2 regions of the Halobacillus seohaensis genome follow, and region 2 is predicted to be linked to the other one. Evidence: riboswitches for the same ligand, from Rfam matches in the RefSeq annotation. Region 2 holds a riboswitch; the other holds the start of a gene.
The links. Region 2 has a riboswitch for cyclic di-GMP ahead of ACFQIC_RS16675 (aspartyl-phosphate phosphatase Spo0E family protein). Riboswitches for the same ligand answer to the same signal wherever they lie in the genome.
Positions count from the first base shown of each region.

Region 1: linked by a shared signal. The riboswitch ahead of ACFQIC_RS07230 (type II secretion system protein) and the one ahead of ACFQIC_RS16675 (aspartyl-phosphate phosphatase Spo0E family protein) in region 2 are both predicted to bind cyclic di-GMP.

Region 1 is NZ_JBHSZV010000014.1:189,055-197,666, forward strand. Features, by position in the region: gene ACFQIC_RS07205 (hypothetical protein) at 1-332, shown strand, start outside; gene ACFQIC_RS07210 (VanW family protein) at 329-1,612, shown strand; gene ACFQIC_RS07215 (GspE/PulE family protein) at 1,616-3,244, shown strand; gene ACFQIC_RS07220 (type IV pilus twitching motility protein PilT) at 3,259-4,290, shown strand; gene ACFQIC_RS07225 (type II secretion system F family protein) at 4,297-5,502, shown strand; cyclic di-GMP riboswitch class II at 5,574-5,657, shown strand; gene ACFQIC_RS07230 (type II secretion system protein) at 5,700-6,194, shown strand; gene ACFQIC_RS07235 (prepilin peptidase) at 6,268-7,023, shown strand; gene pilM (type IV pilus biogenesis protein PilM) at 7,040-8,017, shown strand; gene ACFQIC_RS07245 (hypothetical protein) at 8,035-8,612, shown strand, end outside; gene ACFQIC_RS07250 (hypothetical protein) at 8,612-8,612, shown strand, end outside.
Region 2 is NZ_JBHSZV010000047.1:80,817-89,428, forward strand. Features, by position in the region: gene ACFQIC_RS16660 (SDR family NAD(P)-dependent oxidoreductase) at 1-338, opposite strand, end outside; gene ACFQIC_RS16665 (DMT family transporter) at 589-1,506, shown strand; gene ACFQIC_RS16670 (DUF6198 family protein) at 1,619-2,014, opposite strand; gene ACFQIC_RS16675 (aspartyl-phosphate phosphatase Spo0E family protein) at 2,545-2,712, opposite strand; cyclic di-GMP riboswitch class I at 2,798-2,883, opposite strand; gene ACFQIC_RS16680 (DUF3953 domain-containing protein) at 3,584-3,817, opposite strand; gene ACFQIC_RS16685 (hypothetical protein) at 3,838-4,170, opposite strand; gene ACFQIC_RS16690 (hypothetical protein) at 4,192-4,404, opposite strand; gene ACFQIC_RS16695 (GNAT family N-acetyltransferase) at 5,451-5,909, shown strand; gene ACFQIC_RS16700 (hypothetical protein) at 6,293-6,511, opposite strand; gene ACFQIC_RS16705 (dihydroorotate dehydrogenase) at 6,628-8,457, opposite strand; gene ACFQIC_RS16710 (SRPBCC family protein) at 8,527-8,612, opposite strand, start outside.

The DNA.
Region 1 (8,612 bases), on a different contig from region 2:
TGAAGGTGGACAAAACAGAAGATGAAAAATCTATCGAGTCTTCCTTTCCACAAATAGAGAAGAAGTTGGAAGATGAGTTGGAAGATGAAGCATGGTTAGCTTCACGAGTCGCCTCTTCAGAAGATAAGCACCATCAAAAGTCAAGTGAACCGGCACAAAATAATTTAGAAGGTCGTCTAGAGTACATATTAGCTGAGGAAGAAGAGGGAAAGTCAAAGGAATCAAAGAATGAGAACGAGGAAAACAAAGATCGTGGTGTTCATATAGAAGATTATGAGATATCAGAAGTCGAAGTAGATTCCATGTCTCAAGATAGGAGAGATGACGTTTGATTCAATGGAAAAGCTTAATGGTTTTAACGGGTATGGTCACTTTTATGTTGACTATAACATACATAGGGCCTATGGGCTGGAACATAGTTTCTGGAGAACAAAATAGGTTTGATGAAGGAACAAAAGTGGCGGGAGTAGATATAGCTCAATTGAATCGGGAAGAGGCCGGGAAAAAGTTGCGAAACCGATTTGATCAATGGAAAAAGGAATATCCAGTAGAGGTGAAACTTCCTGGTAAAACGTTAAGTTTCCAAGAGGAGTTTGTTACTATATCAATTGAAGAGTCTCTAAACGGTATTGTCGAGGGAGACAATATACCGATTGTAATCGATCTGAATTCAATATATTTTGAGGATCTTAAGGAGCAATTACCTTCAAATTTAGCTGAACAAGTACAATTGGATAAATTCATAACTAAAATTGAAGCAGATGCTGCTAGACTTCCTGATCAATCTTTACGTTATTCGATTTATTCTTTTGTTCCTTCTGGAGTTGAGGATTTATATGAATCGATTTCTACAGATTCAGTTGAGGTCAAAGATGTTGAGTGGTTTACTAAATACACCAAAGAAGTAGGTAAGATTACTATAAATGCAGGAGAAAGAATATCGGTTTTAGATACAATGGATTCTGTAGCACTACCTGTAGACGAGTCAAATTTACATAGGATAGCAACTGTTATTTATAGTAGTCTCTTAGACACAAATTTTGAAATTGAAGAACGTCATATTAGTCAAACGCTCCCTGCCTTTGCTGAATTAGGGAGAGAAGCGAGTGTTGATTCACGGAAAGATCGTGATTTTATAGCACGCAACCCTAACCAAACGACCTATGAAGTTGTTTTTTCAATTCATAGTAGTGAATTAGAAGTAGAAATTCGAGGATACCCATTAGATTCTGAAGTTAGAAGTTGCGCGGACTATGGGCAGCGAGTAGAACCAAGAACAATTGTTCATTATTCACCTCTCTTAGTTGGTGAAGAGGTAGAGGTTAAACAATTGGGAAGTGATGGTCTTGCTGTAACTTTGATTCGTGAAAATCGAGAAGGTAACATAATGGAACTCATAGAGGATTATTACCCACCTACAGATCGGAAAATAGTGAGAAGTATTGATAAGAAGACACAAGATACTGAAGGAGTCACTCAGGATAACGAGAAAGATGAACAATCTCGATCTTCAGATGACGAAGGAAATACAAATACGGATGACTTAGAAACCGAGGGAGAAGGAGAGAATTATATTTGGGAAGATGAAGGAGAAGTAGTTGACCGTAAGTAACAAATGGGGGGAAACGGTTTGGATAGAAAAAGACTTGGAGACATTTTAAAAGAGGAAAAATTAATATCAGAACAAGAAATTAAGGAAACTATGCAAGTAAAGAAAGAAAAGCAAAAATTAGGTGATGCTTTGTTAGAGAGGGGCTTAATTTCAGAGCAACAGTTAATTGAAGTATTAGAATTCCAACTTGGGATTCCACATGTTTCTTTATACCGCTATCCGGTTGATACAACGTTGCTTAACCTAGTGGAAAAAGAATTTGCCATGCGCAATATCGTTATGCCTTTAAAAAAAGATCATAATCAATTGACGATTGCCATGAACGATCCAATGGATTATTATACGATCGATGATTTGCAGATTTCTACAGGGCTTCAAATAGCTCCAGTTATTGCGACAAAGGATGAAATCTTACAGAACATTAATAAATACTATAATATGCGTGATGTGGAAGAAAACATAGAGGATAATGATGAAGAATCACCAGCAATCCGTCTCGTTGATCAAATCATGGAGGTGGGTGTTCAGTTGAAGGCCAGTGATATCCATATTGATCCCCAGGAAACAAAAGTGTTGATCCGTTATCGAGTTGACGGACTGCTGCGGACTGAAAAAACACTCACTAAATCAATCCAAAACTCACTGATTGCTCGTGTGAAGATTATGGCTAATCTAAATATAACTGAAAGTCGGCTTCCTCAAGATGGAAGAATCAAAACGAATGTCAATTCTGTGCCTGTAGACTTAAGAATATCAACCTTACCCACTGTGTTTGGAGAGAAGATCGTCATACGAGTATTAGATTTAGGAAGCGTTTTAAACAAACTATCAGAACTGGGATTTAATAAAATAAATTACAAAAGATATTTAAAAATGATCGAACAGCCTTCCGGACTTATTTTAATGACAGGACCAACAGGTTCAGGAAAGTCTTCCACTTTATATGCTTCTCTTAACTACTTGAATACAGATAAGCAAAACATTATAACGATCGAGGATCCTGTTGAATATCAAATTGAAGGAATTAATCAAGTTCAAGTGAAGAGTGCAGTAGGTCTTTCTTTTTCAAAAGGATTACGATCCGTCTTGCGTCAGGATCCGGACATCGTCATGGTAGGAGAAATTCGTGATTCTGAAACGGCTGAAATAGCTGTTCGTGCATCTTTAACTGGTCATCTTGTCTTATCAACACTCCATACTAATAGTGCGATTGCTACCATTCCGCGGTTGTTTGACATGGATGTAGAGCCATATTTAGTTGTTTCCTCTTTATCAGGAATCGTAGCTCAACGCCTCGTACGAAAAATTTGTCAAAATTGCAAAAAAGTATATGAACCTACTGACATGGAACTCGAACAATTTGAGAAACGTGGCTTAACGATTGAGGAAATTTATAAAGGTGAAGGATGTTCGAACTGTCAGCATACAGGATACCAAGGCAGGATGGCTATCCATGAGATCCTTGTCGTTGATGACGATATTCGACAAATGATGATGAGTTATCAATCAATAGCTCAAATTAAAGACTATGCATGGAAAAACGGAATGATTTTTTTAATTGATGATGGATTGCTCAAGGTTAAGAAAGGTCTTACTACAATGGATGAAGTGATGAGAGTAGCACTAACTTAGTAGGGGGAATACGGATGGTAGAACGTTTTGAACAATTACTTAAGGGGGCTTATAAGCTAGAAGCTTCTGATATCCATTTAACTGTAGGTGTACCTCCAGTCTTTCGGCTACACGGAGAACTCAAACAATATGGTAAAGATGTACTTACCCCTAAGGACATTGAGGAAATGGCCCAGGCGATATTATCAGATGAACTATGGGAGCAATTTAAAGAAAAAGGAGAACTTGATTTTTCGTATGGTATTCAAGGTCTGTCAAGATTTCGTATTAATGCTTATCATCAGAGGGGATGTATTTCTTTGGCGATCCGAATAGTTCCCAAAGAAGTTCCGTCTCTTGGAGAAATATCGATGCCTGACATCCTAAAGAAGATAGCGGGCGTTTCTCAAGGGTTGGTTCTTGTTACCGGACCTACAGGAAGCGGAAAAAGCACGACATTAGCAGCGATGATTGATTATATGAATCATAATATGCGCCGACATATTATTACTTTAGAGGACCCTATCGAATATTTGCATACTCATCATCACTGTATTATCGACCAGCGAGAGATTGGTTTTGACACTCAAAACTTTGCGAGCGGTTTGCGATCCTGCTTGCGACAAGATCCGGACGTTATTCTAGTGGGCGAAATGCGGGACCTTGAAACGATATCAACAGCAATTACTGCAGCAGAAACAGGTCATCTTGTACTTGGAACCTTACATACAACGGGAGCAGCGGCTACGATGGATCGTATCATTGATGTATTCCCACCTGAGCAGCAGCCACAAGTTCGCATTCAGTTAGCGACAGTATTGCAATCAATTATTTCACAGCGTCTTTTTCAAACGAAGGATCGGCAAGGAAGAGTAGCTGCGACGGAAATCTTAATGAATACTCCGGCTGTCAAAAATTTAATCCGCAATGAAAAAATTCATCAAATACAAAATGTTATGCAAACCTCCAAAGCAGAGGGTATGCATACCATGGATATGTCTCTCCGTCATTTACTAGAGACGGGTGAGATCGCAAAAGACTCAGTAATCCCCTTTGTTCAGGAGTGAGGTTAGATGGCTTATTTTAAATACGAAGGACGAAATCGTAAAGGAGCTCAAAAGCAAGGTCGTGTGAAAGCTGATAGCCGACAGCAAGCAATTCAGGATTTAAGGGACTCGGGAGTGTTTGTAGCCCGAATTACTGAACTTGAGGGACTTTTATATAAGGAAATTCATCTTAGTAATAAAGTGAAAAGCAAAGATTTTGTATTGTATCTCCGCCAATTTGAAACATTAATTGAAGCAGGAGTTTCCTTGTTAGAAGCTACGTATATCTTACTAGAACAAACAAACAGCCGTCCCTTAAAAAAAGCACTTAACGATATTGCTGAGGAATTAGAAGCGGGTCATGCGTATTCAGATGCAGCCGAGAAGCACCGGAAAATATTCCCTGTTCTTTTTATCAATATGGTAAGAGCGGGGGAAGCCGGAGGAAATCTGGATGAAATTCTTCATCGTATGGCTAGTTATTATGAAAAACAGCATGAGCTAAAACAGAAAATACTTTCCGCTCTATCCTATCCGATGGTGGTTGGAGTTATTGCTCTCTTAATCGTAATATTTATGCTAAGTTTTGTTGTGCCAAGATTTGCGAATATGTTCACAACGTTAGGCAGTGATATTCCACCAATTACGAGTTTTATATTAAATGTAGGAGATTTTTTTGGAAGCTTCTGGTGGCTGTTTTTTATCATTCCTCTCCCCATATGGCTAGGATTTCGAGTAGGGATGCAAAATCCTACCTTTGCCTACTATGTGGATTATGGCAAGATGAAACTCCCTCTTTTCGGTAAGCTTGTTCAGAAAGCCGCTCTCTCTAGAATGACACGAACTTTAAGTTCATTGTTTAATAGCTCTGTACCGGTTCTACAATCCGTGCAAATTACTGAGCGTATAGTAGAGAACAAAGTAATTGAAGAAGGCTTAAAACGGGCGAGGGATTCCCTTGAAAAAGGCGAATCTATGGCCAATCCATTACTTCATCATTGGGCCTTTCCGAGTCTTGTCACTCAAATGATTATTGTGGGAGAAAAGACAGGGGCATTAGATCATATGTTGAGTAAAGCAGCAGATTTTTATGAACAAGAAATTGATCATAGTACAGATCGTATCAAGATGTTAATTGAACCGTTGATGATTGTCATGTTAGCTATTGTCGTTGGCGGGATTGTTGCAGCAATTGCAATTCCAATGTTTTCTGTTTTTGAACAAATTCAATAATTCGACACAAAATGAGGTGTTTATTATAATAAATAATGTGGTATCTTAGTAATATAGAAGTAGTTTATTAGTCTTATATCGGATGTGATGAACAGTACTCTGTAATTGGGCACTTAGAGAACTGGGAGCAAGTAGTGCAACCGACCGGATAATCATTACGGTTGTCTGGAATTTTTATTTAGTAAAGGGGAAAAGGTATGTTCATCACATGGAAGAAAAGTCTAAAGAATCAAAAAGGTTTTACGTTAGTTGAGCTTTTGGCGGTTATTGTAATTCTCGGAATTATTGCAGCGATTGCTGTACCATCGATAGGGAACGTGATTGAGAACTCGAAAAAGGATGCGACGGTTGCGAATGCGGAGCAAATGATTGAGGCCTCTAGGTTGTTAGTGACATCAGAAAACATTCCAACGGGAGACAATGCTTCTGTAACTATTGATCTTAAGGATGACGGTAATGAAACTTATAGTTTAATAGGTGACGGATATTTGTCTTCAGATTTAAAAGATCCAGACGGTAATTCGTATGAATCAGGTGGAGTGGAAGTAACTAAAGCAGATTCTGGAAGTATGTCTTACAGCGTTTATTTAGATGCTGGAAATGATAACTATGATATTGGATCAAGTGGTAATAGTAATAATCCTGATTTTATTAAAAGTGAAGATTTAAACCGAGGAAAAGTTGGAAATTAAAGTAATGTGAAGTGAATTACTGAAGAGCCCCCTCCTTAAAGGGGGCTCTTCAGTAATTAATAAGGAGCGAAAAATGACTACACTACTCACCCTTTATTTTTACCTATTAGGTGTCACACTTGGATCTTTTTACAATGTCGTCGGCTTGCGTGTACCTAACGGCGAACTATTTAAACAAGAACGATCCTATTGCCCCAATTGCCATCACACATTAAGTTGGTATGAATTAATCCCCGTGCTGTCTTTTTTTATTCAAAAAGGCCTATGCCGTCATTGCCATCAAAGAATCTCTTCGATTTACCCTTCAATGGAAATTCTCAGTGGGCTCGCATTTGCTTTTAGCTACTGGAGGTTTGGATTCGATCTCCACCTCATCCTTGCTTTACTATTGTTATCCATGTTCCATATAATTGTCGTCAGTGACTTGCGCTATATGATTATTCCTAATAAAGTTTTGATTTTTTTTACGGTGATTTTCATCATTTATAGAGTGATCGTTCCGCTAGAACCATGGTGGGGCTCGGTAGTCGGTGCCATGGTTGGATTAATAGGGACGGCATTAATCATTATCGTCAGCCGTGGAGGTATGGGTGGTGGCGATATGAAGCTTTTTGCAGTTATCGGCTTAGCCTTGGGTACAAAGTTATTACTCGTTACATTTTTCCTCGCTAGCTTAATAGGTGCGGTTGTTAGCATTACGCTACTAGGTTTAGGGATCATTACAAGGAAAAAGCCAATTCCTTTTGGTCCTTTTATCGTGACGGGAGGAATCCTGTCTCTCTATTATGGACCAGTTTTAATTAAGTGGTATGTCACCAGTTTCTTTTAGCCTCGGAGGTGAAGTAATGTTTAAGTTAAAATCTAGTAAACACAGATTACATATGGTGGTAAAAAATCATGCAATACGTTATGTGATTTCTAAACCTTTTGACAAAAACAGTATTGTAGCATTTGGAGAAAGTATTCTGCCTCGAGATTTGATTGTTGAAGGGGTAATCCAAGATAGCCGTCGGTTTGAGATGCAAATTGAAGATATTTTAAACCATCATCGTTTAAAAACGAAAATTTTGTACTTTGCTGTGCCTGATTCGTCTGTCATCATTCGTCATCAAAAGGTACCTGAACAAGTTGAATGGGATGAGGTGAAAGGCTATTTATACTCGCAGTTAGGAGAGAGCATTCACCTCCCGTATGAAAATCCTGTTTTTGACCATGCGAATTTGGGCGAATATAATGGAGAAAAGAACGTGTTATTTGTCGCTTATCCAGAAGAACGATTAAACCAGTTGAAAGATAGTTTTAACGAAGTAAAGCTTAAGCCTGAAGTGGCGGAATTAACGTCTTTTTCTGTTTATCGTTTGTATGAATCCTATAAAAAAGTACCTGATGAGGAGCATATTTTGATTGTTGAGTGGAATATAGACGGAATTGTCCTGACCGTGTTTAATAAGGGAATTCCGCAATTTTCTCGTCAGATGAAATCAAATTTAGATCATCAATCATGGAAGGTTACTAGTAATGATTCCGAAAGGTGGTTAGAGTGGCGTGGGACTCATTCAACTATACAAGGGTATGTCTCCGATCAATTAGAAGAAATGTCTCGCATTATGAATTTTTATAAGTTCTCAGTTAAAGAAGGGAAGGCGGAAATTTCAAAAGTACTACTAACCGGTGATTGGACTTACAGGAGCGAATTATTTGAAACGATGAATTCTAGATTTTCACTTCTTGTGGAAACTGTCGAGCTTGATCAATTAGAAATAGATTCTTTGCCTAATCGTTTTGCCGATGTTGTTGGATTATCCTTTAAAGGTTCGTATTGAATTATGGAGTGTTTGCTATGATCGTAGACATTAATTTAATTGAAGAAAAAGAAAAGCGAAATCTAACTCCATGGTTAATCGTGGGAGTGACTTTACTTATTGCTCTCATTCTGTTGTTTTTCTTTTGGTTTGAATCCCGTCAAATAAGTAGTGAGCAGAAATTGACTCAAGAACAAATTAAAGAAATAAGAGAAGAACAAGCTGTTACTGAAGGTAATCATATTACAGAATCAGAAGGTAAAGTGAAGGAACTTCGAGAAGCGAGAAATTCAGTTGAAGATACCTTGTTTCCTACGATTCCTATTCTTGAGAGAATGATAGTGCTATTACCTGAGAGAGGTTACATAGAGAACTATAGTTATCAAGTGAATCAAACGATTGAAATTGAGGTGCGCTTTGATTCGTTACAAAAAACAGCTACCTATACAGATGCTCTTCTTGCGGAGGAGTTTATTGAAGACGTTGAGCTGCGCGATGTGTTCACAGAATCTCCAGAAGAAGGGTTAAATCAATTTGAATTTCGACCACGTTATTTAGCTTCATTTTCAGTTGTTGTTAATCGTCAGTATTCTCCGGAAGAGGAGGGTGATAAGGA
Region 2 (8,612 bases):
TGATTCACATTAATCATTTGTTCATAATCATCTATGGTTATCTCTGTGAAGGGTTTACGTTTTAAGACCCCGGCATTATTAACGAGCACATCGATTTTGCCGAATTTATCTATGACCATATCCACAGCTGATTTCCACTGTGATTCCTTTGTGACATCCAACTGCACCGGATATGCGTGGTCTTCACCTATAGCCACTGCTACTTCCTGAGCCTTGTCATAATTCCGGGCACCAACCACTACTATGCCACCTAATGAGGCAAGGTGTTCAGCGATAGCTTTTCCCTGACCACGATTAGCACCAGTAACAAGAATTACTTGTTGTTTCAAGTCAGCCATACTCTTTCTCCTTAGTCATTTGTTTTATGATACACTAACATATAATGAGCAAATACAGAATTTATTATTCTTTAATAACAAGTGATCATAGTTATTCATACTGAGTGGACGTCTCACAAAAAAATAAGATTTTTATTATCCATCCTATACTTCAACCTATCCCATTTCAAACCAAATATAGCTTTGAATAAATTAAGATATAAAGTCATTGTACAGAAACCTTTAAAAAGAGAGAAAAGAAGGTGAAAGTATGAAGCATGCATACCTGATAACTATTCTAGGAGCAAGTTTTTGGGGGTTAACGGGATTATTTGTAGAGTCTTTGTATGGCCACGGTTTTACAGCATGGGAAATTGTGACGATTCGCCTAACTAGTTCAACTATTATACTAATCTTTTTGATGAGTTTGTTCGCACGAGAGCACCTACGCATTCAAATAAAGCACATCCCCCATTTTATCGGTTTAGGGGTTGTAAGTATTGTCATATTTAATTGGTGTTATTTCATGGTTATGGAGCAAACCTCGTTATCAATTGCAGTAGTCTTACTTTATACATCTCCTGTTTTTGTTGCGATTCTATCAAAAATAGTTTTTAAAGAACGGATCACTCAAACAAAAACCGCTTCACTTATACTCACCATTGTCGGATGTTCACTCGCTATTAAATTAATACCACTGGGCAATATCTCCGTTCCAATTATAAGTATTATCTTAGGATTGTTATCTGCTTTTTTCTGCGCTCTTTATAGTATTATAGGTAAATTTATTAGTTGGCATTACAACTTTTTAACCATTACTGTATATGCTTTGTTAATGGGCAGTTTATTCATTTTTCCTACAAGTGGATTGTGGAAAAAAACAGAAGCTTTTCAATCCGTCGATGTTTGGCTTAATATTTTTGGAGTTGCTGTTTTATCAACCATATTGGCCTATACGTTATATACTTTGGGACTAAGCTACATTGAATCTAGTAAAGCCGCTATCTTAGGAGCAATGGAACCCATTGTCGCCGTTTTAGTTGGTGTGTTAGTTTTTGGAGATTCACTGAAATTTTTGCAAGTTGTTGGAATTATATTCGTAATAACCTCCACCTTTCTAACGGTATTTCACAAACAAAGAAAGGTCCAAATTAAGGGCGGAAGTTTCAAGTGGAAAAAAAGTGTCTAAGTCTGCTTAAGACACCATGATTTTAAGACTTTTCCTCCACTTCAGTTCTTCATGTTAAGGGGTAATATTCAGAGAAAGCTCATTATGCGAAGCGTTTATTATTGAGTAAAGTTTATGTAATATCTGGTGTATACCAATTTACTACTCTATTTTGCCAGAATTGTATCATCGGTCCCATCATAAGTGTAGCAATGACTGTACCTACACCGACTGGACCACCTAGTAGTAAGGAGAAGCTAGTAACAATTAATGCTAATACTGTCTGGGATTTCCTAATACTCCATTGAAATCTCACACTGACTGATAAAAACAACTGATTGACAGGTGCCTTTGTAAAATTTGGTAGAATGTAAATGGCTACTCCAAGACCAACAAAAGTGAGTCCGATAGTAAAAACAGTTATTTTTTCATATACGGGTGCAGATTGTAAATGTAATGAATGAAGGGCAATTTCTAGCCAAAAATCAAAAATAAAGATTCTAATACAAGTGGAATGATTGCCTCCCATTCGGGTCGTTCACCTAATAACCGGGTATTGACGAAAATAAATAGAAGTTGAAATCCCCGTACCAAAACCCAGCAGTCATACCAAAAAAAGCCATCCAAACGCCAGCCCCTAAATCTGATTTTACAATTAGTGATGCTCCAAGAAAGTTAATAATCATCCCAAATAGATATAAAAAAATTCGATATATATACAATCGTCATCCTCTTCCCCCTCTCACACATAGATTTTTTCTACCAAGTTTAACATTGTGAAAAAGAACGCGATAATAGGTCATTTTCTAATATGGAAATAGCTATTAAGCTACCCTTTAGTTAAAGAATATTTTTAAAGTTATTTATTCCGTGGTTATTTGAATGAACTTGAGAGGTAGTTTCTTCTGTTCCCCCAGCCAAATTTAGTCCAATCACACCAGCGATAATTATTAAAATGGATATAATTTTTATAAATCCACGATAACCTAAATAAAACTCATACTTATTTTAAACTACAAATAAGTACGAGTTGAAAGTTATCATAATAAATCACATGTCTTATAACATTTTTTGGTATTTAATTATTAATTTATCAAGTTCTTGACTACATTCTAATGTTTTTTGATTGTTCATTCCAAACTTTTTCGCGATCTTTAGCATCTCTTCTCTTTTTAGATCGATCAACTTTGACAAGTACTTTTCTTCACCTTCATAGATAAGCACCATATTTCATTCCCCCCAAAATATAGCCAAATGTGTAAAACAAAAAAACAGGTAAACCAAAGAAGGTTCACCTGTTAGGTACACTATCTTCGGCGGCTAGGCTACCATAACAGAAACTGCTTTAGGCCCTTAGCTTTGCGTCCTTACCTTTCGATAAGTTTGCCATTATCGGTATGACATATTTCGTTAGCCCTATTATACTACATTCTATATTAAACCCAACATTTTTATTAATAATATTAAATAAAAGGTATTTATACCTATAATTAAATCTAAATACTAAAGATAATAATAGGATATATGACTCCTGTTTGTAAATAGTATAAATCTATTTATTCATTACCACTTTTACCATAATGAAAAAAATGACATAGTTTCCTTTTGTCAGGCAACCATGTCAAACACCTGTTATGTAGACCCTTAAGAGATCATACTCCACATTCTAATAAGTAAGAGTACAGGGTAGTAAGGAATCGAACAACAGCACCCAAATAAGGCAATATGTACTATCCTGGTTAAGTCGGACTACCCCGAAGTCCCTATCCATAATCCTCCCATGACTATTGTTCCAGTCAATATATAGAAAAGAAGGGAACGTAAATATCCCCGTTCTCCATTTTTAATTAATTGGTCGTTTAAGTATGTACGATAAGCAAAATGACTCTCAAAAATAGAATCATGGTTCCAACGTTAGAAATAGAGAAAGGACTCAAGGGGGGAACGATCGCTCTCCAATGACGAACAGGTCGAGCCAGAAACCGAGCTAAGAGTTCCAGTCAATCAACAACACCACCCTTGATAAAATGACAAATCTATACTGGAACATAGCTTAAAAGATCTTTGTTTATCAGGGCGCCTTTGCTAGGGAATAACCTTAATACAAGAACGTATAAATAGATACGAAAAAGACAAATACAGCTGAGGCTATACTTGTATATCCCCAGAAGTTTTTGTTGTCTTTCTTTATTTCTGTGATCCCAACCGTCAGTACATGTACTCCTACTATAAACATTAAATAGGGAACAAGAGTTGAGTTATCGGTGATCATTACGTAAATAGCCATAACAATCACTAGTAATGCTAATCCAATTTTCAGCTTTTTTCCCATAAGGATTCCCCCTCAGCTAGCTAATATTCAGCTATTTCTATGGTATTCAAACATTTATATACTAAGATTTGACTAAGAATAAACGCTCCGATCATCCCTCCTGTGCATAAACGAAAGGCTACACTAGAAAAAAGACCTGTTTGGTGAAGATATAGTAGCCCGCCTGCCGCAATATAAGGCACAATCATGCTGTAAATAAGACTTAAGACAAAGAACAAATACTTATTCGCCCTGTCTGTAATAATCGATTTTTCGTAAACATTTGCTATCAATAAGGCGATCACAGCAATTACGATATGTATGACGATTAATACGGTTACACCTGAAGGGTCGTAGGTTATTTGATTTTCCAAGTTATCCCTCCTAGTCCAATATTAGAACAGCCAATTAAATATATAAGGAACCACTACAATAACAACAGCCAAGGCTGGCCCTATAATCATCGTGCCAATCAATAAGGATTTAATAATATCAAAAATAATATTACCCGATTTTCCATCAAGATCGTCGTGACTCTCCCTATTATCTAATTTCTGATTTATGTTCTTTAACTCTTGTAAAATCTGGTCTTCTTTACTTTCATCCATATACATTTCACTTCCTATTCTACTGCCTGTTTCTAGTACAATTCCTTTTCTTTATTTGTCCATTCTTTCTTTTGTAACACCATTTTGTCAGCTAGTGCATTTCTATCAAAATGGATGGGATGGCCGCAGATGAAAACTGACTAGAAACACTGCCTTATTTAATATCAATCCATTACAGTTCCCCCAAAATCATTGTAACAAAAAATGCTAATTAGAGTGTTCTAACATGCGTAAGCTATTTGATATGTTAATTTGATATTACTCAAAAATTAAATCTAGTTTTTTGTTAAAATAAATATAAAGGTTGTGAAATTTCGTACTTAAACTTGGCAGGATTGTTGAAGACTCGATTCCGAGATGATTGTTAAAGTATGAGGTATCTGTTATATCTATTGAGCCACTAGTTAAAAAACGTGGTATGGCTAGGAGCTTAATTGGCATGTATGCCTACTCTTGTAAAACCATTTTCAAATTTACATTACAGGTTAATTTGATGTCCTAAGTGGAACATTTCAATGGCAATAATTACACAGCCCCACGATTTTCACGTATGAAGCTTCTGCTCACGTGAAGATGCTTCCGTTATCCTTACGAAAGCAAGAAGGTCCGGGAAATCGCAAGACTCCTACCTTTAAAAGCGGAGGCGCCTTGGTCAGCGGCGTATGGACTGGACTGAGCTGTCGGAGATAAAGGAAACACGAAGAACATCGTGATTAGATGTTGACTTATCGTACAGAAGCGAGGGAAGTCTCACTAGCCGCTAGGCGCTGGAGCTGGATAACGCCCGATAGGATTGATGAACTAGATGTAGCCTTCGTCCTTATAAGGCGTAAGAGATGGGATGAACATGATCGGTGAGATCCCGCAAGGCGTAGCCTGAGGAAGCTCACCACATGCCCACGGAAAGCGAGTGATTTCCCGGACCTTCTAACGCCATCCTTTGTAATGGAAACTAGCGGAATGTCTCGAAGTTAAGTCTTCCACATTCTGGGGCAAGGTTAAACAAGGCGATCATCCAATTTGATCATATAGGGAGACTAAATTTAATGGTGTTCGAAATAATTACTCAAGAATCATTAGAAATAGTAATGGACATAGTGAATTCAAACTCATCTTATAATGTTCTTGAAAATGGAAACCCCTTAAGGACAATACAAGAGTTAAGTAGTGAATTTCTTAATTCATCTACTGAAAGTTATTTAGTAAAACATGAAGAAAGATATATCGGAATAATAGATTTTCTTAATAATAATCCTAAAGACAATCATCCGTGGATAGGATTATTAATGATTCATCGTGATTATCACTCTATGGGATATGGGAAAAAGGCATACCTTTCGTTTGAGGAGAAAATAATACATCAAAAATTATTTAAAAGTGTTAGATTGGCTGTAATAAAGAGTAATAAAGAGGCAATAGTATTTTGGAAATCATTGGGGTTTAAGTTTTATGATAACAGCGAATGGGATGGAAGGGTTGTAGGCTGTTATGAGAAACATTTGTAGTTTATGATATTTTATACTTAACGGGTGCTTATCTTGAATAAGGATTCACACTCAATTGTTCAACTTTAGACGCAAGATTGTTGAAGATCGATTCCGAGATGATCATGTGGAGAAAGAGCCGGTGGGGAAGGAGTTGCCTGCCGTATATTTCCATCGGAATCGGAGCCGTTCTAGCCTAAGGAAGCTCACCACATGCCCACGGAAAGCGAGTGATTTCCCGGACCTTCTAACGCCATCCTTTGTAACGGAAACCACCGGAATGTCTCGAAGTTGAGTCTTCCACAATCTGGGGCTATAGTTTAACAAGACATTATAAAAACATTTTCTCCACAAATCGGAACTACTGAATCGGAAATGAGGGAACTTTCTTTTTTATTAATATACTAAGAAGTATTTGAATTAGGAGAAGTTTTGTTAAATCTTTTCTTATGGTTTAAGTCAATCACAATCTCCCCCACTCCCATTGCTATAAAGCCATTCAGCAAACCAAAAAGCGGGAATACTAGATTTCCCCCATTACTAAATAAACTCATAATTAATATCACAACACTAAAAAATACAAAACTCATTCCTAACAAAAACAATATACGACCAATTGTCAATTTTCTTCCTCCATTTTTCTTAGACTATGTTAAATCTTACTGTTATTACGATGTAAAAATCCTCTTTATCAGAGATAGCTAAAAGCTAAGTATGTACGAGTCACTTAATATCAACATTATTGATTAACATAGCTTTTCTTTAAATAAGGATAGGATAAAACTAACCCCAGTCCATATATGACAACTAATAGGTAGGCTGGGAGCAGATGATAAAACGAAGTATAACCAATAACAAAATGAGTGGCAATGCCTGCGATAAACGCAGGTGGCGCCCCAATTGCCAGCGTATTCCAAACCCAACCTTCTCCTTCTCGGAATCCCCATAACGCTAGGAGAAACACTAAAATACCTACACTTACTAAAGCCCCGCCAAAACCCGCACGATCATGGGCAATAACTGGGATTAGTCGATTGTTAACTGATTGAAGCATTTCAGGGGTTGCACACAAAAAGGTTACATCCGTTGGCACAAAGACATTCGTCACCCCTATGAACATAATTACTACCCCACCTATTGCAATGAGACTACCAAGGATAACGAATAACAGCTGCCCGAGATTTGCTTTTTTCCATGCCAAAGTATTGAATTGATTCATAGAACTAGGATGAGCGTTTGAATGCTTAGTAGATCGAAAACACCAAATATAAATTGGCAGTAGAACAAGCCAAAACAACCCATGAAGCCAATCAAAATACCCATAACCAATAAAAGCCAGTATACCTAAAAAGCCTACAATGGCTGCAACATGAAAAGCTCGGCTAGCCCACCGAAACCTATAGGACAATCCATAACGGGCCAATTGTATATAGAGAATTCCTCCACTAATCATAGTTCCCGCCAAGCTCATTCGGTCATGGGCCATAAATGCCAAAACTTGTGGATTAAATGCAGCTATTTCCGATCTTGTCATCCCAATAAAAGCTTCGTCATATGGCAAAATTATTCGAGTCATACTAAACAATAACGCTGTTATGCCAGCAATGAGGATCGCTACTCCAAACCATAACCCCCACCGCGCTCCTTCTCCATTTCCCTCTTTTGAATTTTTAGGTAACAGCAATTCATTAATTCGCTTCGGTAAACCCGGTCCCGAGAAAACGTACCCTTCCTCAAGTAATTGAAGGGAGACACCGTTTTCATGTAACTCAAACGCATCAATCGGTTCCTTTACCCCTCCCTTAGTTATAACCGTGCAATTTTTAGATACTTCCTTCCGAATCGTTTGAACCCCATGGACTAACTTTCTAGTGGCATCCTCACTCTCCGTAAAGTGTTCTCCTTCCCTTACTTTAGGAGGCTCTAAAATCACTCCATGAACATGATTTGATGCGATCAAAGCGGTAAGTTGCTTAACTTCAAGGGAGTTGGCGATCTGGTTAATGTAAAGAGTTTTATGTAGGGCAGCGTCCTTTAAATCATATGCTTGTTGCAAACTTATCGAAAAGGATTCAACAATGCTACTAAGTTTTGTAATGATATGAATGGCTTCTATTCCTGTCATATGCTCATCAATAGAAACAATTGCAGGGCCATCGAAACGTTCGATTTGTACCCTACACTCCTCTACCGTAATCGTTGGCTCAGGGAAGGGGAACCATATTTTCTCTTGCTCTTTGTTAAGTAAAGGTTCGCTTTTCTGACTCTTTCTAAGAGATACAGGACCTACCTCAATCACACTAATCCCTAATGACGAGAAACTCTTTGCCCCCGTTCCATTTGGATCCAATCGTGCGCTTACACCGTTCGAACTTGCATAACGTACTCCATCTATCGTGCAACTCAATTCATTTGGAGGATTCGAATGACCAAGCAGTTCAATGAAAGAACCCCCTCCAGGAATCGAAGAAACCAATCCCATACTGCTGTATATAAATTCTCTTGCTATCCTTGGCGGCAATTTAGTTAGCCAAGGTTTAAACAATGGATGATACGTCCAATCCGGCATACAATTCTCCTGTTTAATTCCTAAATTTTTATAAAAATATTTTAAAACGATTGATATTTCTATACTGCTTTAAGCCTTAATCGCTTCTCGCTCAACTCTATCCATAAATTCCTCTACGACATCGTTATTCCCTTTCTTATTAGCAAGTTTCAGCA